DNA from 3 places in the Massilia sp. 01N417 genome. Region 2 is predicted to be linked to each of the others. Evidence: predicted binding sites of a transcription regulator. Region 2 holds the regulator's gene; each other region holds the start of a gene.
What was found. The regulator sigma-54, encoded in region 2, starts transcription at its own class of promoters, with help from an activator protein. The targets are predictions, from matches to a motif close to TGGCANGNAANCTGCTTT.

Region 1 (3,276 bases), on a different contig from region 2:
CTGCTGGCCGGCGTCAACTGGAAGCTGGCCCTGATCGGCGGCCTCGGCCTGTCGCTGTCGTCGACCGCGATCGCCCTCGCCTCGCTCGAGGAGCGCAACCTGATGCCGACCCCGGCGGGCCAGGCCGGCTTTGCGATCCTGCTGTTCCAGGACATCGCCGCGATCCCGATGATCGCCATCGTGCCCCTGCTCGGCATTCCCGACGAAGCGGGTTCGAGCGGCAACTTCTGGCTGGCCACCTTCAAGGTCGTCGGCGTGCTGGCCGGGATCATCGTCGGCGGCCGCTACCTGGTGCGCCCGCTGCTGCAGGTCATCGCCCGCACCGATACCCGCGAGATCTTCACCGCCTTCGCCCTGCTGCTGGTGATCGCGATCGGACTGCTGATGCAGTGGATCGGCATGTCGATGGCGCTCGGCTCCTTCATGGCCGGCGTGCTGCTGGCCGATTCCGAGTACCGCCATGCGCTGGAGACCGACCTCGAACCCTTCAAGGGCCTGCTGCTCGGCCTGTTCTTCATCGCGGTCGGCATGTCGGTCGATTTTGCCGTCTTCCTCGCCCATCCCTGGCTGATCCTGGGCCTGGTGGCCGGCTTCCTGCTGATCAAGACCGCGGTGCTCTACATCCTGTCGCGGGTGTTCGGCATGGCCCGCGGCCAGCACCTGCAGTTCGCCCTGCTGCTGTCCCAGGGCGGCGAATTCGCCTTCGTGGTATTCGGCGCGGCCGCCACCGCGCGCGTGTTCAGCGACGACACCGCCTCGATGCTGGTGGTCGTGGTGGCGCTGTCGATGGTGGTGACGCCACTCGTACTGATGGCCTACGACAAGCTGTCGGCCAGCCGCGAAGGCGCCGGCGCCAGGCCCGAAGCCGACGCCATCGAACCGAACGAGGATCATGTGATCGTCGCCGGCTTTGGCCGTTACGGCCAGATCGTCGGCCGCTTCCTGAACGCGAACGGGGTCAAGCTGACGGTGCTGGACCACGACCCCGACCAGATCGAGGTGCTGCGCCGCTTCGGCTTCAAGGTCTTCTACGGCGACGCCACCCGCGCCGACCTGCTGCGCGCCGCCGGCGCCGCCCGCGCCCGCGCGCTGGTGGTGGCGATCGACGACATCGAAGACAGCCTCGACCTGGTCGAGACCGTGCGCCGCGAGTGGCCGGAACTGCAGATCTTCGCCCGCGCCCGCAACGTCACCCACTGGTACCAGCTGATGGACCGCGGCGTGACGATGATCGAAAGGGAGACCTTTGAATCGGCGCTGCAACTGGGCCGCACCGTGCTCACGGCCGGCCTTGGCCAGAACGCCTACCGCATCCGCCAGGCCGCGCTGAAGTTCCGGAAGCTCAATATCGCCAACGTGCAGGCGGTCTATCCCTACTATAAGGACCGCGAACAGTATGTGTCGATGGCCAAGCGGGCCCGCGAAGAGCTGGAGGAGATGATTGCGCGCGACCGCCAGGCGCAGGAGGGGGAAACCCGGCATGACTGGGACTAGCCAGGCAAGTGTCGGATTTATTTACACGAGTACATTCAATTTTCCGATAAACAATTGATTTTTAAAAACAATTGTTTATCGGCATGGTCTTTGCTTGAACCTGATGGCAAGTCCACCATAAAAATAGGGAATGTAATGAAACCAAGCTATTTGAAAGCCTCCTTGCTTCTTTGTGCCGTCCTCGGCGCTGTTGCCGCAGACGCGACTGCCTCCGTCATCGACAACACCGGAATCAAGGCCAGGATTCATCCTTTCGGCTATGACGACACGTCGACCTACGGCCAGACCTTTACGGTTGGTGCCGATCAAGCGCTGAACGGCTTCTCGATGTACCTGTACGGGAATAATCAAACGCTGAATTTGCGCGGCTATGTGGCAGGCTGGGACGGCAGCAAGGCCACCAGCATTCTCTACACCAGCGCCACGCGTTCGGTCACGCCCGGCCAGGGGCTGATGGAGTTCTCCTTCGACACCGGCAAGCTGGGCCTGACGGAAGGCCAGAAATACGTCATGTTCCTCTCGGTCTCGGACCTGGGGACCCAGGCGTACAGCACTTTCGACATGCCTACGACAAACAACAGCTATGCCGGTGGCGATTTCGTCTATTTCAACAACGGCTTGGATTTCGGGGCGCTGACGACGCGGGCATGGGATTGCCAGGAGTGCGGCATTGGCGACGTGGCATTCAAGGCCGAGTTTTCGCCGTCGACCGGCAATGTCCCGGAGCCGGCCTCGCTGGCCTTGCTGGGACTGGGTTTCGTCGGCATGGCTGCCCTGCGCCGCAAAGCGTAAGCGCTCCACACGCCAACCGGAAGCCCGCCGCGTGCGGGCTTCTCGTTTCAAGCACACTATCATTTCTTTCAGGCAGCTTTTTCGGCCACCCCGCGTTAGCATCCTGTCCATCCGACCGGCCGCGCATGCGGCGGGTTTCCGATCACGAACCAGGAGACACGATGCGCCTCACCAAGCTTTCCCGCCGTTCCACCCTCAAGGCCGCCGCAGCGGTGGCGGCCTTCGCCCTGCTCGGCGCATCCGCCGGCGCCTGGGCGGCGCCTTTCGACTCGACCCGCATCACGGTCCGCACCGAAGGCGCCGGTCCGGACGTGATCCTGATCCCCGGCCTGAACTCCTCGCCGCGCGTCTGGGCCGAGATGATCAAGGCCGTGCCCGGCTACCGCTACCACCTGGTGCAGGTCTCGGGCTTCGCCGGCCAGCCGAAAGGCGGCAACGCCGACGGTCCGGTGGCGGCGCCGGTGGCCGAAGAGATCGACCGCTACATCAGGGAAACCGGCCTGAAGCAACCGGCCGTGATCGGCCACTCGATGGGCGGCACCATCGGCATGATGCTGGCCGCGCGCCATCCGGCCGACCTGTCGCGCCTGATGGTGGTCGACATGGTGCCCTTCCTCGGCATGTTCTTCGGCGGCCCCGGCGCCACCGTCGCCAGCGTCGAGCCGATCGCGGACCGCATCGCCGCCGGCATCCGGACCGCCGCGCCCGAGGAACGCAGCAAGCGCGCCGTCGAGACCATCAACGGCATGGTCAATACCGAGTCCATGCGTGCCGGCGCGATCGACGATTCGATGCGCAGCGACGTCGACGTCGGCGCCCGCGCCTACCACGAACTGGTGGTGACCAACCTGGGGCCGGAACTGCCGAAGATCTCGGTACCGGTGACCGTGCTGTACGTCCAGCCGAAGAGCGTGCCGGTTCCCGCCGAGCATTTCGATGCGGTCTACAAAAGCGTGTTTGCACCGGTGCCGGCCGTGAGCCTGAAGCGGA
Region 2 (3,276 bases):
GAGTTCGCTGGCGCCGGCCTGCTGCGCGAACGGCGCGGCGAAGGCGCGGATCGCATCGGCCAGCTGCGCGCCCGGCGTCCGGTCGATCAGCGCGTGCAGGGCCGCCAGTTCGGCGCCCGGCACGAACACGTCGGCCAGGCCGACATACAGCGCATCGGCGGCGCCGATGGTCAGCCCCGTCAGCCCCAGATACATGCCGAGCGCGCCCGGCGCATGCGACAGGAAGTGGCTGCCGCCGACGTCCGGGAACAGGCCGATGTTCACCTCGGGCATGGCCATCTTCGTGCGTTCGGTCACGATGCGCAGGCCGGTCTCCGGCCCGCCCTGGGCGATGCCCATGCCGCCGCCCATGACCACGCCGTCCATCAGCGAGATGTAGGGCTTCGGATAGAAGTGGATCAGGTGGTTGAGTGCGTATTCTTCGGTAAAGAAGTCTTCCAGCAGTGCACTGCCTCCCGTGGGCGTGGCGTGCCCGGCCTGGTGGAAGAAGCGGATGTCGCCGCCTGCGCACAAGGCTTTCTCGCTGCTGCTCTTGATGACGACGGCGTCGACGGCCGCATCGTCGCGCCAGGCCAGCAGGGTCTCCGTCAGTGCACGCACCATTTCCAGCGACAGCGAATTCAGGGCCTTGGGACGGTCGAGGGTAATGATGCCGGTGCCGTTGGCAACGCGGGTCTGCACGTGTTCGCTCATCATGTTGTTTTATTTATTGAAATGGAAAACGGCATTGTAGCGCGGCCCGGAAAACGAAAAGGGCGCCAGATGCGCCCTTCGTTACTTGTGCTGCGCCAGCGGAATGGTCACGCTGTAGCGGCAGCTTCTCCTCCATCGTTGGGTATGCGCTTGAGCGGTGTACTACTGTGATCCTGCAGCATCTGCTTGTACTTCTGCACCTGCCGGTCGAGTCGGTCCATCAGCATGTCGATCGCGGCGTACAAGTCGTGCGCGGCACTGGCGACGTGAACGATCTTGCCGGCGACGCGCAAGTTGATCTCGGCCTTCTGGCGTTTTTCTTTCTCGGTGAGATTGTCAATGCAGAGGATGACGTGGGAGTCGATCACTTGATCGAAATGGCGGGTGATGCGTTCGAGCTTGTTCTGTACGTATTCACGGATTGCCGGGGTTACATCGAGATGATGTCCGCTGATAGTGAGATTCATACACACTCCTTTGATGATGCGCTGCCTGTCGTACGCGCATACCACGCACCAGGGCAGCGTTGTTGCAAGAAGCTTGCTGCAAGAGCTTGCTGAAAGAGCTTGCTACAGAGATTTACGGAGGCTGACGGGAGGGATCTTCAGCGCCTCGCGGTATTTCGCTACCGTGCGGCGTGCGATAACCATTCCCTGTTCCCCTAGCATCTCCGCGATCTTGCTGTCGGATAAAGGGTTCTTGGGGTCTTCTGCTCCTGTGAGTTGTACGATAAGAGCCCGGATCGCGGTCGAGGAGGCTTCTCCTCCTGCCTCGGTCGCGACGTGACTCCCGAAAAAGTACTTCAACTCGAACATGCCGTGCGGCGTCAGCATGTATTTCTGAGTTGTGACACGAGAAATTGTGCTCTCGTGTAGACCTAGTGTATCAGCTATCTCACGTAAAACAAGGGGCCGCATGGCAACGGCGCCATGGGAGAAAAAGTTCCGCTGGCGCTCCACGATTGCTTGAGCTACCCGAAGGATAGTATCGAAGCGCTGGCGCATGTTTTTGATGAGCCACTTTGCTTCCTGCAACTGCGCCGCCAGCTGGGATTCCGATTTCCCCTGCTTCATCAAGGTGGCGTACAGGCTGTTCACGCGCAGGCGCGGCATCACCTCGGGATTCAGCTGCACGCTCCAGCCATCCTTCGCGCGGCGCACGATCACGTCCGGCACCACGAAGTCGGAGACGTCGGAAGCAAAGGCCGCGCCCGGATGCGGATTGCAGTGGCGAATCACGGCCTGGGCTTCGCGCAGGTCTTCGTCGTCGCAGTCGAGGGCCTTCTTGAGCTTGTTGAATTCGCGCTGCGCGAACCAGGTCAGGTAGCGTTCGACGATGGTCAGTGCCATGCGCCGCGTGACCAGCGGCACGCCAGGCATGCGGCGGATCTGCAGCGCCAGGCATTCGGCGGCGCTGCGCGCGCCCACGCCGGGCGGGTCCATGCTCTGCACCAGCGCCAGCGCGGTGCGCAGTTCCTCGAATTCCACTTCGAGTTCGGCCGGCAGGCGCGCATGCAGCTCGTCCAGGGTTTCCTCGAGATAGCCGTTGTCGTCGAGGGTGTCGACGACGATCTCGACCAGCGCGCAATCGCGCGGCGACATGCAGGTCAGGCGCACCTGTTCCATCAGGTATTCGCGCAGCGAGACCGGGCTGGCTTCCAGCTGCGGGCGGCCGTCTTCTTCCTCGCCGCCGCTGCCGGAGCGGCCCGGCTCGCCCCAATCCATGTCGTGCTCGGCGCCGCCGGCATCGCCGTTGTCGCTGTCGCTGCCGCCGCCTTCGGCTTCGGCGCCGCCGTTGCCCTCCTCGCCCTGGCTGGACGAGGGCGGCGAGTCGGGCGTGGTGGACGTCGACGAACCGTTGTTGATCGCGCCGTCGGCCAGCAGGCGTACCGAACGGTCGAGCGGATCGTCGAGGCGTTCGAGCAGCGGGTTGTCGCTGAGGACCTGTTCAATCTCCTGGTGCAGCTCGAGAGTGGACAGCTGCAGCAGCCGGATCGACTGCTGGAGTTGCGGTGTCAGCGCAAGGTGCTGTGATGTCTTGAGTTGCAGCGTCTGTTTCATGACTACATCCGGAAATGTTCACCCAGGTAGACGCGGCGGACGGATTCGTTGGCGATGATATCGTCGGGACGGCCGGAAGCCAGTACCGCACCCTGGTTGATGATGTAGGCGCGGTCGCAGATGCCGAGCGTCTCGCGCACGTTGTGGTCGGTGATCAGGACGCCGATGCCGCGCTCCTTCAGGAAGCGCACGATGCGCTGGATCTCGATCACCGCGATCGGATCGACGCCGGCAAACGGTTCGTCCAGCAGCACGAAGCGCGGGTCGGTGGCGAGGGCGCGCGCGATTTCCACGCGGCGCCGTTCACCGCCCGACAGCGACAGCGCCGGGTTCTCGCGCAGCTTCTCGATCTGCAGCTCGGCCAGCAGCTCGTTGAGGCGTTCCTCGATGCGGTTCTTGCTCAGCGGCTTGCCGTTCTCGCGCTGCAGTTCGAGCACGGCGCGGATGTTCTCCTCCACCGTCAGCTTGCGGAACACCGAGGCTTCCTGCGGCAGGTAGGACAGGCCCAGCATGGCGCGCCGGT
Region 3 (3,276 bases), on a different contig from region 2:
CCAGCATCTGGCCGATCTTGCCGTTGTTGATCTCGTAGAACAGCTGGCCGCCGAACTGGAAGTTGTAGCGCTGCTGGTCGATCGAGAACGAACCGTCGCCGACGATGTAGATGCCCTTCTTGACGTCCTTGACCATCTCGTCCGGGGTCATCTTCTTCTTGCCCGCCTGGAGCGAGACGTTCGGCATGCGCTGGAACTGCACATTGCTCCAGCTGTCGGCATACGAGCAGCCGTGCGATTCCTTCTCGCCGATGATGTGGGCCTGGTCGCGGGTGGCCTGGTAGTTCACCAGGATGCCGTCCTTGATGATGTCCCAGCGCTTGCACTTGACGCCTTCGTCGTCGTAGCCGACCGCGCCCAGCGAGCCCGGGGTGACCTTGTCGGCCACGATGTTCACCAGCGGCGAACCGTAGTTGAATTTCCTGGTCTCCCACTTGTCGAGGGTGGCGAAGCTGGTGCCGGCGTAGTTGGCCTCGTAGCCCAGCACGCGGTCCAGTTCCGTCGGGTGGCCGACCGATTCGTGGATCGTCAGCCACAGGTGTTCGGGCGACAGCACCAGGTCGTACTTGCCCGGGGTGACGCTCTTGGCGGTCAGCTTGCGCTTGGCGTCGCGGCCGGCGGCGCGGGCGTCCTCGACGATGTCATAGGATTTCGTGTACAGGGTGGCGACGCCGCCGGCGGCCCTGATCTTGTCTTCCTTGCGCGCGGCCAGGTATTCGTAGCCCATGCCGACCGGCGCCGACAGGCCCTGGCGCGAGCGGAACTTGCCGGTCCCCTTGTCGACCGCGGTGGCGGTCAGCGGCGCCCACATGCGCTGGATGTCCTGGTCGATGTAGGAGCCGTCGGTGGACGCGAAGTACTTCTGCTGGTTCACCTGGAACAGCATCGAGTTCATGAAGGTCGCGCCGCCTTCCATGCCGGCCTTGTTGGCGGCGATCAGCAGCTCGGCCTTCTCCTTGATCGGCACCGTGCGCCAGTCCTTCTGCACTGGCGTCGCCCACGAGACCTCGCCCACGCCCTTGACCGGGGCGAGCTGCACCGGTTCAAGCTGCAGCCTGGCGTTGGCCTTGGCGATCGCCACCGCCTGGCGCGCCGCGCCGGCCACGCCGTCCGGGCTCATGTCGTTGGTGGCGGCGAAGCCGTAGGCGCCGTTGCAGACCACGCGCACGCCGATGCCGGCCGACTCGGTATTGACCACGTTCTCGACGTTCAGGTCGCGGGTGATCACGTACTGGTTGAGGTAGCGGCCGATGCGCACGTCGCAGTAGCTGGCGCCGGCCTTGGTGGCGGCGTTCAGCGCGGTGTCGGCCAGCAGCTTCTTGGCCGCGACCGGCATCGGATTGAGCAGCTCTTCGGCGGCGATCGCGCGGCCGAATACGGGCACCAGCATCGTGCCGAAAGCCAGGCCGCTGATGTTGAGGAAGGTACGGCGTTCCATGACGTCTCCTGAGGTGGACAGTGGTCCGGCGGGCGGACCGCTCTTGTTGTGCTGCGCTTTACTTCTTCTTTATCTGCTGAACCATAGCAGCAAGTAAAGTTTTTGAATAGGCAATCTTTATGCCAGGCGCCTGGGTCTTGGTTGCCAGCGCGGCCGGGGCGGACAGTGTCCGCGCGGGACGCGTCCGCCCTGTGTCCGGCGGGTGTCCGGTCGGACAGGCTTAATGCATATACAATCTTTACTTGACGACAACTAGGGCCTGGCCGATGATCGGCGGGCGGCACGGCATGGCGCCGATGCCCCACCGACATTGGAGACCGAGACATGAAACGATTCATCCTGGCCGCCGTACTGGCAGGCTTGGCCGGCACGGCGCTGGCCGCCAACCAAACCGACGACGCCCAGCTACGCGCGGCCATCGCCGGCAGCCACCGCTCAAGCGCCAACGTGGCGCGCGACACCTGGCGCCATCCTTACGAAACGCTTACTTTCTTCGGCATCAAGCCGAACATGACGGTGGTCGAATTGCTGCCGGAAGGCGGCTGGTACACCGAAATCCTGGCCCCCTACCTGCGCCAGGACGGCAAACTGATCGGCGCCGGCCTCATCTCCAAGACGATGCTGGAGTCCAACCCGGCGGTGTATGACAAGGTCGTGCGGGGCGCCTTCAATCCGCCAAAGGGCATCTACGACTTCGCCCCGCCGAACAGCGTCGACATGGTGCTCACCTTCCGCAACGTGCACAACTTCGTCGACCTGGGCGACGACAAGGTCAAGGACATGTTCAAGGCGCTGTACACCAGCCTGAAGCCGGGCGGCGTGCTGGGCGTGACCGACCACCGCCTGCCGGAATCCATGCCGCAGGATGCCAAGGCCACGAGCGGCTACATCCACGAGTCGTATGTGATCAGGATGGCCGAAAGCGCCGGCTTCAAGCTGGCCGGGAAATCCGAGATCAACGCCAACCCGAAGGACAAGGCCGACCACAAGGGCGGCGTCTGGGCCCTGCCGCCGACCCTCACCAACCGTGACGAGGACCGCGCCAGATACCAGGCCATCGGCGAAAGCGACCGCATGACCCTCAAGTTCGTCAAACCGTAAATGTCACGCCGTGGTGAGTATTTGTGAACTTTCACGCTTCGCCACGGTGTATATTCGCTCAGCAATCTTTCCGATTCAAAGAGACGCATGACACTTTTCCGACTCGCTGCCGCCGCAGCGCTTGCCGCCGCCTGCGCGATGGTCCAGGCCCAGGACCTCGATGCGAAGGCCGCACCGACCAAATCCGCCATTCCATCCCGCGTCGAAAATTCGGTCGTCAAGATCTTCTCGACCTTGCGCCGGCCCGACCCGTATAAACCCTGGACCAAAGCCACGCCGCAGGACGTCACCGGCTCGGGCGTGATCATTGAGGGCAAGCGGATTCTCACGAATGCCCACGTGGTCGGCTACGCCAGCCAGGTCGAGATCCAGGCCAGCCAGGACGGCGACAAGGTCGGCGCCACGGTGGTGGCGGTGGCGCGCGGCATGGACCTGGCCCTGCTCAAGCTCGACGACGAGTCCTACTTCGACAAGCACCCCGCGCTGCCGCGCGCCAGCGTGCTGCCGGACGTGCGCGAGCAGGTGTTCGCCTACGGCTATCCGGTCGGCGGCAACTCGCTGTCGATCACCAAGGGCATCGTCTCGCGCGTCGAGTTCGTCCCCTACGGCTTCGGCAACGCCGGCCTGCGGGTGCAGATCGACGCCCCGATCAATCCCGGCAACAGCGGCGGCCCGGTGATCGCCGGCGACAAGATGATCGGCCTGGCCTTCTCCGGCGTGGCCGGCGCCAACAACAT

Region 1: a site for sigma-54 is predicted at 1,574-1,591, ahead of AC1DOQ_RS10745 (PEP-CTERM sorting domain-containing protein). Genes of this name have one in related genera too.
Region 3: a site for sigma-54 is predicted at 1,546-1,563, ahead of AC1DOQ_RS24230 (TldD/PmbA family protein). Genes of this name have one in related genera too.

The regions. Positions count from the first base shown of each region.
Region 1 covers NZ_JBFTRS010000008.1:33,638-36,913, reverse strand. The annotation lists gene kefC (glutathione-regulated potassium-efflux system protein KefC) at 1-1,494, shown strand, start outside; gene AC1DOQ_RS10745 (PEP-CTERM sorting domain-containing protein) at 1,630-2,286, shown strand; gene AC1DOQ_RS10740 (alpha/beta fold hydrolase) at 2,448-3,276, shown strand, end outside.
Region 2 covers NZ_JBFTRS010000003.1:220,607-223,882, forward strand. The annotation lists gene AC1DOQ_RS04775 (enoyl-CoA hydratase/isomerase family protein) at 1-693, opposite strand, end outside; gene hpf (ribosome hibernation-promoting factor, HPF/YfiA family) at 801-1,160, opposite strand; gene AC1DOQ_RS04785 (RNA polymerase factor sigma-54) at 1,263-2,753, opposite strand; gene lptB (LPS export ABC transporter ATP-binding protein) at 2,756-3,276, opposite strand, start outside.
Region 3 covers NZ_JBFTRS010000029.1:31,305-34,580, forward strand. The annotation lists gene AC1DOQ_RS24230 (TldD/PmbA family protein) at 1-1,438, opposite strand, end outside; gene AC1DOQ_RS24235 (class I SAM-dependent methyltransferase) at 1,763-2,539, shown strand; gene AC1DOQ_RS24240 (S1C family serine protease) at 2,627-3,276, shown strand, end outside.